Methylomagnum ishizawai: one gene and its partners. The protein of the gene in region 2 interacts with the protein of the main gene of each other region in a pairwise test. Links are inferred from orthologs where the notes say so. Each region holds a gene or a part of one and is shown on either strand. Other genes may lie near its edges. The genes, in order: secA, ybgC and acpP.

Evidence for each region.
Region 1: the proteins of ybgC (region 2) and secA interact in binary tests that used the Escherichia coli proteins (3 or more experiments, as listed by UniProt). The link is inferred for Methylomagnum ishizawai from one-to-one orthologs.
Region 3: the proteins of ybgC (region 2) and acpP interact in binary tests that used the Escherichia coli proteins (3 or more experiments, as listed by UniProt). The link is inferred for Methylomagnum ishizawai from one-to-one orthologs.

Annotation. Positions count from the first base shown.
Region 1 is NZ_FXAM01000001.1:2,998,914-3,003,173, forward strand. What follows is about bases 358-3,652. They hold secA (preprotein translocase subunit SecA), read right to left. Parts: upstream 3,288-3,652; coding sequence 558-3,287; downstream 358-557. Other genes in these bases: argJ (bifunctional glutamate N-acetyltransferase/amino-acid acetyltransferase ArgJ), read right to left, coding at 358-539; B9N93_RS13230 (DciA family protein), read left to right, coding at 3,430-3,652. In the rest of the region: more of argJ, read right to left, coding at 1-357; more of B9N93_RS13230, read left to right, coding at 3,653-3,939; B9N93_RS13235 (RNA recognition motif domain-containing protein), read right to left, coding at 4,079-4,260. UniProt on the Escherichia coli protein: Required for protein export, interacts with the SecYEG preprotein conducting channel.
Region 2 is NZ_FXAM01000001.1:4,073,940-4,077,830, reverse strand. Bases 396-3,321 are described here. They hold ybgC (tol-pal system-associated acyl-CoA thioesterase), read left to right. Parts: upstream 396-1,608; coding sequence 1,609-2,034; downstream 2,035-3,321. Other genes in these bases: tolA (cell envelope integrity protein TolA), read left to right, coding at 3,295-3,321; tolR (protein TolR), read left to right, coding at 2,852-3,292; tolQ (protein TolQ), read left to right, coding at 2,102-2,842; ruvB (Holliday junction branch migration DNA helicase RuvB), read left to right, coding at 566-1,594; ruvA (Holliday junction branch migration protein RuvA), read left to right, coding at 396-478. Also shown: more of ruvA, read left to right, coding at 1-395; more of tolA, read left to right, coding at 3,322-3,891.
Region 3 is NZ_FXAM01000001.1:1,864,344-1,868,144, forward strand. What follows is about bases 346-3,181. They hold acpP (acyl carrier protein), read left to right. Parts: upstream 346-1,566; coding sequence 1,567-1,797; downstream 1,798-3,181. Other genes in these bases: fabD (ACP S-malonyltransferase), read left to right, coding at 346-655; fabG (3-oxoacyl-ACP reductase FabG), read left to right, coding at 652-1,389; fabF (beta-ketoacyl-ACP synthase II), read left to right, coding at 1,884-3,125. Also shown: more of fabD, read left to right, coding at 1-345; pabC (aminodeoxychorismate lyase), read left to right, coding at 3,211-3,801. UniProt on the Escherichia coli protein: Carrier of the growing fatty acid chain in fatty acid biosynthesis.

The DNA of each region.
Region 1 (4,260 bases), 1.1 Mb from region 2 along the record:
CCCGCGCCCTTGGCGATGCCGGTGATCGTCACCGTATGGCCGTCGAGTTCCAAGGTCCGGCTGGCCAGCTTGGGCCGGGTATCGGTGGTCATGATGGCGCGGGCGGCACGTTCCCAGCCGTTTTCGGTCAGCGCGGCCAGGGCGGCGGGCAAGGCTGTTTCGATCTTGTCCACCGGCAGATATTCGCCGATGACCCCGGTCGAGAACGGCATCACCTGCTCGGCGGCACCACCGGCCAATCCGGCCAGGAGACCGCAGGTGGCACGGGCATCCGCCAAGCCACGCGGGCCGGTGCCGGCATTGGCATTGCCCGAATTGATCAGCAGCCAGCGCGGCTGCCGGGCCAGATGCTCGCGGGCCACGATCACCGGCGCGGCGCAAAAGGCGTTGCGGGTAAACACGGCAGCGGCGCTCGAACCCTCCGCCGCTTCGATTACCAGCACATCGTCCCGGCCCGCCCGTTTGATGGCGGCTCCCGCCGCGCCCAGGCGGATACCCCGGACCGGCAAGGCTTCTATGGATTTGACGATTCGGCTCAACTCCCTACCCTCCCCAGTTCAGGCCAGCTTGCCGTGGCATTGCTTGAATTTCATGCCGGAACCGCAAGGACAAGGATCGTTGCGGCCCACCTTGGCGAACGGGCTGGTCGAAGGAACCGCCGGACGGGGTTGCGGTGCGGCGGGAGAAGCCATTCCAGGCTCGGCCTCGGTGCCGATTTCCAGGGCGCTACCCGCTTCGGCATGCTGGAATTGCATTTCCACAGGGGCGTTGCGCTGTTCCTCCATGACCTTGACCTCCTCCTCGCTGCGCACATGCACCTTGGAGACGATGCCGATGACCTCGTGCTTGATGCCATCCAGCATGGAGGTGAACATCTCGAAGGCTTCGCGCTTGTATTCCTGCTTGGGGTCTTTCTGGGCGTAGCCGCGCAGGTGGATACCCTGGCGCAGATGGTCCATGGCGGCGAGATGGTCCTTCCAGGCGCTATCCAACACCTGCAACATCACGGTCTTCTCGAAATGCCGCATGATCTGCACGCCGACGGACTCGACCTTGGCTTCGTAGAGCGCGTGCAATTCCTCGATGAGCTTTTGCTTGAGGCGGTCTTCGTACAAATGGGTATCCGCGTCCAACCAAGCCTGGACCGGCACCTTGGAACCCAGGTCGCGTTCCAAGGCTTCCTCCAAGCCCTTGACATCCCATTGCTCTTCCAAGGTGTGGGGCGGGATGAACTGCTCGAACAACTGCGCGGCCACGGCTTCGCGGGCTTCGGTGATGGCGGCGGAAATATCCTCGACCTGCATCAGTTCGTCGCGCATGTGGTAGATCACCTTGCGCTGGTCGTTGGCGACGTTGTCGTATTCCAACAATTGCTTGCGGATATCGAAGTTGCGGGCCTCGACCTTGCGCTGGGCGTTCTCGATGGCGCGGGTAACCCAAGGATGCTCGATGGCCTCGCCCTGCTGCATCCCCAACTTCTGCATCAAAGCCGCCACCCGGTCGGAGGCGAAAATCCGCATCAAGGGGTCTTGCAGCGAGAGGTAGAAGCGCGAGGAACCGGGGTCGCCCTGACGGCCCGAACGCCCGCGCAACTGGTTGTCGATGCGGCGCGATTCATGGCGTTCGGAACCGATGACGTGCAAGCCGCCAGAAGCCACCACGTCTTCGTGGCGCTGTTTCCATTCGGCCTTGATGCGGGCGACGGCGGCCTCGTCGTTGGGATCGATGCCGCGCATGTCCTCCTCCACGCTACCGCCCAGCACGATGTCGGTACCGCGCCCGGCCATATTGGTGGCGATGGTGATGGTGCCGGGCTTGCCGGCCTGGGCCACGATATGGGCTTCCTGCTCGTGGTGCTTGGCGTTCAAGACCTGATGGGCAATGCCCTCGCGGCGCAGCAACTGGGAAATGACTTCGGAATTCTCGATGGAGGTGGTGCCGACCAGGACCGGCTGGCGGCGTTGCACGCAATCGCGGATATCCTCGACGATGGCGCCGTGTTTTTCCTCGACCGTGAGATAGACCAAATCGCCCAAATCCTTGCGCGATACCGGCCGGTTGGCCGGGATGCACACCACTTCCAGGCCGTAGATTTGGTGGAACTCGGTGGCTTCGGTATCGGCGGTGCCGGTCATGCCGGACAGCTTGCCGTAGAGGCGGAAATAGTTCTGGAAGGTGATCGCGGCCAGGGTTTGGCTTTCGTTCTGGACCTGGACGTTTTCCTTGGCCTCGACGGCTTGGTGCAGACCTTCCGACCAGCGCCGACCCGGCATGGCCCGGCCCGTGAATTCGTCCACGATGATGACCTGGCCCTCGCGCACGATGTAGTCCACATCGCGCTGGAAGATGGCGTGGGCCTTGAGCGAGGCGTTGATGTAATGCATCAAGCGGATGTTGACGGCATCGTACAGGCTCTCGTTGGGCTGGATCAGGCCATGCTGGACCAGGAGCTTCTCGATGTGTTCGTGGCCGGTCTCGGTCAGGTAGACCTGGCGCGATTTCTCGTCCACCGAGTAATCGCCGGGGCCGTGTTCCTTTTCCTGCTTGGTCAAATGCGGCATGAGGACGTTGACCTTCTGGTAGAGGTCGCTGCGGTCCTCGGAAGTGCCGGAGATAATCAGGGGCGTCCGCGCCTCGTCGATGAGGATGGAATCCACCTCGTCCACGATGGCGAAGAATTTGTCGCGCTGGACCCGCTGTTCCTGGCTGAAGGCCATGTTGTCGCGCAGGTAGTCGAAGCCGAATTCGTTGTTGGTGCCGTAGGTGATATCGGCGGCGTAGGCTTCGCGGCGCTCTTCGTTGGACAGGTTGGTGACAATGGTCCCGACCGTGAGTCCCAGGAATTGATAGATGCGGCCCATCCAGTCCGAGTCGCGGCGGGCGAGGTAGTCGTTCACCGTCACCACATGCACGCCCTTGCCAGGGAGGGCGTTGAGATAGGCGGCCAAGGTCGCGACCAGGGTCTTGCCTTCGCCGGTCTTCATCTCGGCGATCTTGCCGTCGTTCAACACCATGCCGCCGATCAACTGCACATCGAAATGGCGCATGTTGAGGACACGCCAAGAGGCTTCCCGCACGGTGGCGAAGGCTTCGGGCAACAAGGAATCGAGGGTTTCGCCCCGCGCCAGCCGTTCGCGGAATTCCTGGGTCTTGGCGCTGAGGGCGGCATCGGACAGCTGCTGGAACTCCGGCTCCAGGGCATTGATCCGTTTGACTATTTTGGTTTTTTTTCTGACGATGCGATCGTTGCGGCTACCAACGATACTTTTGACCAGCTTGCCTAGCATTGCGGGTGATTCCCAATCCGAACTACAGAATCCGGGGATGATACCGTAAAAGCGTGGCGTTTATAATGATTCGAGTTTCCGCGGTGCTTTCCAGGGGTAGCCCAACCCGCGCCGATACCCCACCTTCCCCCCGGTTCCCACCATGGCCGACCAGCCCGAACCCGTCCGTCAACACCTGCGTAGCGAGGGCCTGGCGGCGCTCCGCACCGAATTGGACAAGCAAGCCCGCCTGCTCCAGATCGTGCGCCAAACCCTGCCGGAATCCATGCGCGAGCATTGCCGCCATTGTCTGCTGGAGGCGGGCGGCAAGCTGCTGCTCTACACCGAATCCGCCGCCTTCGCCTACCAACTCAGGTTCTACGGTCCCGCCGTCGCCGCCCAGGTCGCCGAAGCCGCCGGCCTCGACACCCCGCCCGAGGTGCGGGTCCGCAACCTGACCCCCAACGGCGCGGAGCAAGCCCGCTATGCCAAACCCAAGGTCTTCCAGCCCCCGCCCGCGAACGTCGCCGAGCTATTGCGGGAAAACGCCGCCGCCACCCCGCACGAAGACCTGCGGGAAGCCTTGTTGCGCCTGAGCCGGACCGTGGACGAACTCAACCGGCGCGGCCCGCAAGAACCGGACGGCCCGCCCAAAACCGGGCCGGGACGCTAGACCCGGCCACGCCCCGACCCAACGGCGGGCCGCTCCAAGCGCAAAAAAGCCGCCATGCCCAGGCATGGCGGCTTTCTCCTATTCCAGCCTCGCCCGCCGGGGACGGGAATCGCCGATCCCGCCCCGGCGCTATCCGCGCTTAGAAACGGCGTCCGGCACCGAAGCCACCCCGGCCACCGCCGAAGCCACCACCGGCGGGACGATCCTCGCGCGGACGGGCTTCGTTGACGGTCAGGTTGCGGCCTTCGACATCCTTGCCGTGCAGCGCGGCGATGGCGGCCTGGGCCTCCTGGTCGCTGCCCATCTCGACAAAGCCGAAGC
Region 2 (3,891 bases):
CCTGGGCGGGGAAGTGATGCTCTACACCCATCTGGCGGTGCGCGAGGATGCCCATAGCCTGTTCGGCTTCATTTCCGAGGCCGAACGGAGCTTGTTCCGCACGCTGATCAAGGTCAACGGCGTGGGCGCGAGATTGGCGCTCGGTGTGTTGTCCGGGCTGAGTGTGGAGGAGTTCCACCGCTGCGTGGATAACCAGGACGCGGCCCGTTTGGTGCGCCTGCCCGGTGTCGGCAAGAAGACCGCCGAGCGGCTCCTGATCGAATTGCGCGACCGGATGCCGACCTTGACCACGGTGGCATTGCCGGGCGCGGGACGGCTCCCGGCCCCGGAAGCCAGCCCGGTGGACGACGCGCTCAGCGCGCTTGTCGCCTTGGGTTTCAAGCCGCAGGAGGCAGCGGGCTTGGTGCGTAAGCTCGATGTGGAAGGGAAGCGCAGCGAGGAGATTATCCGGCTGGCGTTGCAGTCGGCGGCGCGGTAGGGTATTTCGACACTTGAGTGAATCGCCTCCCTTTCATGTTTCATCGGCTAATTCGATTGGATTCCCGGTTGCTTGCCTAATATCGCCATGCCCACCCCAAGACTCATCAGCCCCAAGGCTGCCCGCGAAGAAGACGCCATCGACCGCGCCATCCGCCCCAAGCGCCTCGACGACTACATCGGCCAGAAAGCCATGCGCGAGCAACTCGCCATCTTCATCCAGGCCGCGCGGGGCCGGGGCGAGGCGCTCGACCATGTGTTGATCTTCGGCCCGCCGGGTTTGGGCAAAACTACCCTGGCCAACATCGTCGCCAACGAAATGGGCGTGAGCCTCCGCCAAACTTCCGGCCCGGTGCTGGAAAAGGCTGGCGATGTGGCGGCGCTCCTGACCAATCTGGAACCCCGCGATATCCTCTTCATCGACGAAATCCACCGCCTCAGCGCCGTGGTCGAGGAAACGCTGTATCCCGCCATGGAGGATTACCAAATCGATATCATGATCGGCGAAGGACCGGCGGCGCGCTCGATCAAGCTGGATATTCCGCCGTTCACCCTGGTCGGGGCGACCACGCGGGCCGGACTGCTGACCTCGCCCCTGCGCGACCGTTTCGGCATCGTCCACCGGCTGGAGTTCTACACCCATGACGAACTGGCCCTGATCGTCGGGCGCTCGGCGCGGATTTTGGGGATGGACATGAGTCCCGAGGGCGCTTTCGAGATCGCCCGCCGTTCGCGGGGCACGCCGCGCATCGCCAACCGCCTGCTGCGGCGGGTGCGCGATTTCGCCGAGGTCCGCGCCGATGGCAAGGTCACGGCGGAAGTCGCCGACCAAGCCCTGGACATGCTCAAGGTGGACAAGCATGGTTTCGACGAACTCGACCGCAGGTTGCTCAACACCCTCATCGACAAATTCGAGGGCGGGCCGGTGGGCCTCGATAATATCGCCGCCGCCATCGGCGAGGAACGCGGTACCATCGAGGATGTGCTGGAACCGTATTTGATCCAGCAAGGGTTCATCATGCGGACCCCGCGGGGCCGGGTGGCGACCCGCAGCGCCTATTTGCATCTAGGCTTGAAGCCACCGAAGACGCCGCCGACCCATGAAGACTTGTTTTAAGCGGAATTAAAGCGATGAGCAGGGATCATGACGGTGGGGAAGCGGTGTTCCGCTGGCCCATCCGCGTTTATTACGAAGACACCGACGCGGGTGGCGTGGTTTACCACGCTAATTACCTGAAATTTTTCGAGCGCGCCCGCTGCGAGATGCTCAGGGCTTGGGGTTTCGAGTTGGACAAATTGCGGGAGCGGGAAGACCTGTTGTTCGTGGTCCGCGCCGTGGAGATGGATTTTTTGCGGCCCGCCAAATTCAACGAGTTGCTGTGCGTGACCACGGCAATCGAGCAGGCCAAAGCCGCCAGTTTGGTATTCAAGCAAACGGTATGGCGTGGGGATGAGGCGCTGTGCCGGGCCAAGGTGAAAGTGGCTTGCCTCGCGGCGGCGGCGTTCCGGCCCAAGCCTTTGCCGGATTCCTTGCTCAGGTGTTTGCGCGGGGATTGAATCCTGGTTTTTTCCGAGCTTTGGCGTCCCCGCGACCGGGGCATGTTTAAACCGATCTGGAGTTTCGATGACATCCGACCTTTCGATATTCACCCTCATCCAAGAAGCCAGCCCGGTGGTGCAGGTCGTGATGGGGCTTTTGATCCTGGCTTCCGTGGTTTCTTGGACCTTCATCTTCTCGAAATGGCGGGAGATCACCCGCGCCCAGCAAACCACCGACGCCTTCGAGGAACGCTTCTGGTCCGGGATCGACCTGGCCGATTTGTACCGCGAACTGGCCAAGGACGAATACGGCACCGAAGGTCTGGAAAACATCTTCATGGCCGGTTTCAAGGAATTCGCCCGCTTGCGCCAACAGCCCAACATCGCCGCCGACGCAGTGATGGAAGGCGCGGCGCGGGTGATGCGGGTCGCCCTCAACCGTGAACTCGACGCCCTCGACGAACGCCTGCCCTTCCTCGCCACGGTCGGTTCCACCAGCCCCTATGTCGGTTTGTTCGGCACGGTCTGGGGCATCATGAATTCGTTCCGTTCGCTCGGCAGTGTCAAGCAAGCCACGCTGGCGATGGTGGCCCCCGGCATTTCCGAAGCCCTGGTCGCCACCGCCATGGGCTTGTTCGCGGCGATCCCGGCGGTCATGGCCTATAACCGCTATTCCACCGAAATCGGCCGCCTCGCCAACCGCTACGAAGCCTTCACCGAAGAATTCCTCAGCCTCCTCCATCGCCAGGCCCACGCCTTTTCAATCCACTCCCGCACCCATCCGCCGCAAGATCGGACGGCTTGGGCGGGAGGCGAATCCGCCTAGGGGGCGACGATGAACGTGTCCGCCGGAAAAAGCCGTAACAACCGCCGCAAGCCCATGGCCGAAATCAACGTCGTGCCCTATATCGACGTGTCCCTGGTGCTGTTGATCATCTTCATGGTCACGGCCCCCATGCTGCAAACCGGCGTGGATGTGGACCTGCCCCAGGCCGAGGCCAAGGCGGTCGATCCCACCCAGGATTTGCCCATCATCATCTCCATCAAGTCGGACGGCAGCCTGTATCTCGATGTCGGCAACCAGGGCGACACCGAAGTCGCCGACGCCGAACTCGGCGGCAAGGTGGCCGAAGCCCTCGCCGCCAAACCGGGGCTGGCGGTTTTGATCCGGGGCGACAAGGCGGTCGATTATGGCCGCGTCGTCACCGTCATGGCGAACCTCAAGAACGCCGGCGTTCCCAACGTCGGCCTCATGACCGCGCCCGCCGAAGAATGACCGTGCCCCAACACAAGCGGCTGGGCCTGCCGCTGGCGCTTTCGCTGGCGTTGCATATCGTTTTGGTGCTGCTGTTCGCGTTCCAATTCGATGCGATGCGGGAAGTGAAGGAACCGCCGCAACCCGAGATCATCCAGGCCGTCACGGTGGACGCTGCCCAGATCGAAGCCGCCCTCCAAGCCCGACAGCAAGCCGAGCTACAGCGCCAGCAACGCATCGAGCAGCAGCGCGCCGCCGAAGCCCAGGCCGAGCAGGAGCGCCAGCAAGCCGAAGCCCAGCGCTTGCGGCAAGAGGCCGAGCGCCAGCAAGCCACCGCCGAAGCCGCCCGCAAGGCGGAGGAGTTCAAGGTCCGCCAAGCCGAGGAACTGGAGCGGCAGGCCGCGCTCGAAGCCCGCCGCAAGCTGGAAGAAGAAGCCAAGCATCGCGCCGAGTCGGAAGAGCGCCAGCGCCAGCAGACGATGAAAAAGCTTGCCGACCAGAAGCACCGCGAGGAAGAAAAGCGCCAAGACGAAGCCGAAGCCAAGCACCGGGCGGAAGAAGCCGCCAAGCATGAGGCGGCGGAAGCCAAGCGCAAAGCCGAAGCGGAAGCCATAGCCAAG
Region 3 (3,801 bases), 2.2 Mb from region 2 along the record:
ATACACCGCGCTGGTTTGCGCCGGGGCTTTGGATTTCCAGGCGGCGGTACGCTTGGTCGAAGAACGCGCCCGTTTGATGCAGGAGGCCGTGCCCGCCGATGTCGGGGCCATGGCCGCGATCCTGGGGTTGGGCGATGCCGAAGTGGTGGAGGTTTGCGCCCGCGCCAGCAGCGACAGCGAAATCGTGACGGCGGCCAATTTCAACGATCCCAAGCAAATCGTCATCGCGGGCGACAAGGCGGCGGTGATGCGGGCGGTCGATCTCGCCAAGGCTGCCGGGGCCAAGCGGGCGGTGGTGCTGCCGGTCAGCGTGCCTTCGCATTGCCCTTTGATGAAGCCCGCTGCCGGGCGCTTCGCGCCGGTCTTGGACGCCACCGCCATCGCGCCGCCGACCTTCGCCGTGGTCCACAATGTCGATGTCGCCACCCATCCAGAGCCCGCCGCCATCCGCGCCGCCTTGGCGCAACAACTCCATGGCGCGGTGCGTTGGGCCGATTCCGTCCGCTATATGTCCCAACAGGGCGTGGACCGTTACGTCGAATGTGGCCCCGGCAAGGTGCTGGCCGGTCTCAATAAGCGCATCGTCCCCGAGGCCAAGACCGAAAGCCTGTTCGATCCTGCCTCCCTAGCCAAAGCCTTGGAGCTTGCCCCATGAGTTCACAGATCGCGATAGTCACCGGCGCGAGCCGGGGCATCGGCCGCGCCATCGCCCTGCGTCTCGCGCAGGACGGCCACACCGTCATCGGCACCGCCACCACCGAAGCCGGGGCCGAAGCCATCACCCAGACGCTGGCCGAAGCCGGTCTGAAAGGCGCGGGCAAGGTGCTGAACGTGGCCGAGGCCGAAGCTATCGAGCCTTTCATCAAGGCCGTGTCGGACCAATTCGGTGTGCCCACGATCCTGGTCAACAACGCCGGCATCACCCGCGACAACCTGATGCTCCGCATGAAGGACGAGGAATGGGACGAGGTGATCCGCACCAACCTGACCTCGATTTTCCGCCTGAGCAAGGCTTGCCTCAAGGGCATGATGAAGGCCAGGACCGGGCGCATCGTCAACGTCACTTCCGTGGTCGGGGCTACCGGCAACGCCGGGCAGGCCAATTACGCGGCGGCGAAGGCGGGCATCATCGGCTTCGGCAAATCGCTGGCCAAAGAGGTCGGTTCCCGCAATATCACCGTGAACTCGGTCGCCCCCGGCTTTATCGACACCGACATGACCCGCGCCTTGCCGGAAGAACACCGCAAGGCGCTATTGAGCAACATCCCGTTGGCCCGCCTCGGCGAGGCCCACGAGATCGCCAGTGCCGTGGCCTTCCTCTGTTCCGACGGGGCTGGTTACATCACCGGCGAAACCCTGCACGTCAACGGCGGAATGCATATGGCATAATGCGGCCCCGCGTGGCCGCTGGTGCCATCGGGGAAGGGAAACCGCGCAACCAGCGCGGTTCCAGCATCCCAGGCGGATCGAAATTCCCCGCCGCGGAGAAAAATCTTGTAATCATTGGGTTTCAAATTAAAATTTGCCAACTCGATTAAAACCAGAGAAACATTTGAGGATATAAAAATGAGTGATGTAGCTGAGCGTGTTAAGAAAATCGTGGCCGAGCAATTGGGCGTGAAGGAAGAAGTCTCCAACGAAGCCTCCTTCGTCGATGATCTCGGTGCCGATTCCCTGGACACGGTCGAACTGGTCATGGCTTTGGAAGAAGAGTTCGAGTGCGAGATCCCGGACGAAGACGCCGAGAAGATCACCACCGTGCAACAGGCCATCGATTACATCGAAGCTCACGTCTAATCGATAGGGCCGGATCACCGCCCCGCAAGTCGATACTTCGCGGGGCTTTCTTTTGTATTGACGCAATCCGCTTGGAAGGAAAGACCTTGAGTAAGAGACGCGTGGTCGTCACCGGGCTGGGCGTGGTTTCCCCCGTCGGTCTGTCGGTGGGCGAGGCCTGGGATAATGTGCTGAATGGCCGGAGCGGTATCGGGCACATCGAACATTTCGACGTATCGGAGTTCTCGTCCCGCATCGGCGGCAGCGTGAGGAATTTCGACATCGCCCGCTATATCAGCGAGAAGGAAGCCAAGAAGATGGATATTTTCATCCATTATGGCATCGCCGCGGGTTGTCAGGCTTTCGAGGATTCGGGGCTGGTGGTGACGCCGGAGAACGCCGAGCGCATCGGGGTCGCCATCGGTTCCGGGATCGGTGGCATCACCGGCATCGAACACGGCCACGATTGTTTTCTCAAAGGCGGGCCGCGCAAGATTTCCCCTTTCTTCGTGCCTAGCAATATCATCAACATGATTTCGGGCAACCTGTCGGTCAAGTACGGTTTGCAAGGCCCGAATTTCGCTATCGTCACCGCCTGCGCCACCGGCACCCATAACATCGGCGAGGCCGTGCGGCTGATCGCCTATGGCGATGCCGACGCCATGGTGGCGGGCGGCGCGGAAATGGCGACCTCGCCGACTTCGCTGGGCGGTTTCGCCTCGGCCCGCGCCCTGACCCGCCGCAACGACGATCCCTTGCGGGCCAGCCGTCCCTGGGACAAGGACCGCGATGGCTTCGTGCTGAGCGACGGTGCCGGTGTCCTGGTGCTGGAGGAACTCGAACACGCCCAGCGGCGCGGCGCGAGAATCTACGCCGAAGTGGTGGGCTACGGCCTGAGCGGCGACGCCTACCATATGACCCAGCCGCCGGAAAACGGCGAGGGCGCGGCCCGCTGCATGAAAGCCGCCCTGCGCGACGCGGGCCTCAATCCCGAGGACATCGATTACATCAACGCCCACGGCACTTCGACCCCCGCCGGGGATATCGCCGAAACCCGGGCGATGAAAACCGTGTTCGGCGACCATGCCTACAAGGTCGCGGTGAGTTCCACCAAATCCATGACCGGCCATATGCTGGGCGCGGCGGGCGGCATCGAAGCCCTGTTCTCGGCCTTGGCTTTGCGCGACCAGGTGGCCCCGCCCACCATCAACCTCGACCATCCCGATCCCGAGTGCGATCTGGATTTCATCCCCCACACCGCCCGCGAGATGAAGCTGGAATATGTCATGTCCAATTCCTTCGGCTTCGGCGGCACCAACGGCACGGTGATCCTCAAGCGCTACGCTTGAGGTTCCCGGCAGCGGGGGCTTCTTCCGGGAAGCCCTGTCGATTCCTTCCCGCCTGCATGCATCGAAGGTGGTCCCGGTGAGCGCGATGGTTTTGGTGAATGGCGAGCCGGCGTCCCAGGTGGACGTGGCCGACCGGGGTTTCCAGTATGGCGACGGCGTTTTCACCACGCTCAAGGTGCTGCGCGGCGTTCCCCTGTTCCTGGAAGCGCATCTAGCGCGGTTGGAACGCGACGCCGCCCGGCTGTTCCTGCCGGTGCCCGACCGGGCGGTCCTGGAGGCCGAAGTCCGCCAACTCTGCGGACTCAAGCCCGAGGGCGTGCTGAAAATCCAGTGGACCGGCGGCGGTGGTGGCCGCGGCTATCGCCGCCCCGACGCGCCCACCGGTACGCGGGTGCTGGGCCTCCATCCCTTGCCGGATTATCCCGCCACGCTCCATGACCAAGGCGTCGCGATCCGCGTGTGCCGGACCCGGCTCGGCATCAATCCCGCCCTGGCCGGACTCAAACACATGAACCGGCTGGAACAAATCCTGGCCCGCGCCGAATGGTCCCAAGCCGATATCCGCGAAGGCTTGATGCTGGACACCGGGGGCCATGTCGTCGAAGGCACCATGACCAACCTGTTCCTGGCCCAAGGTGGGAGGCTCCATACCCCCAAGTTGGATGGGTGCGGCGTG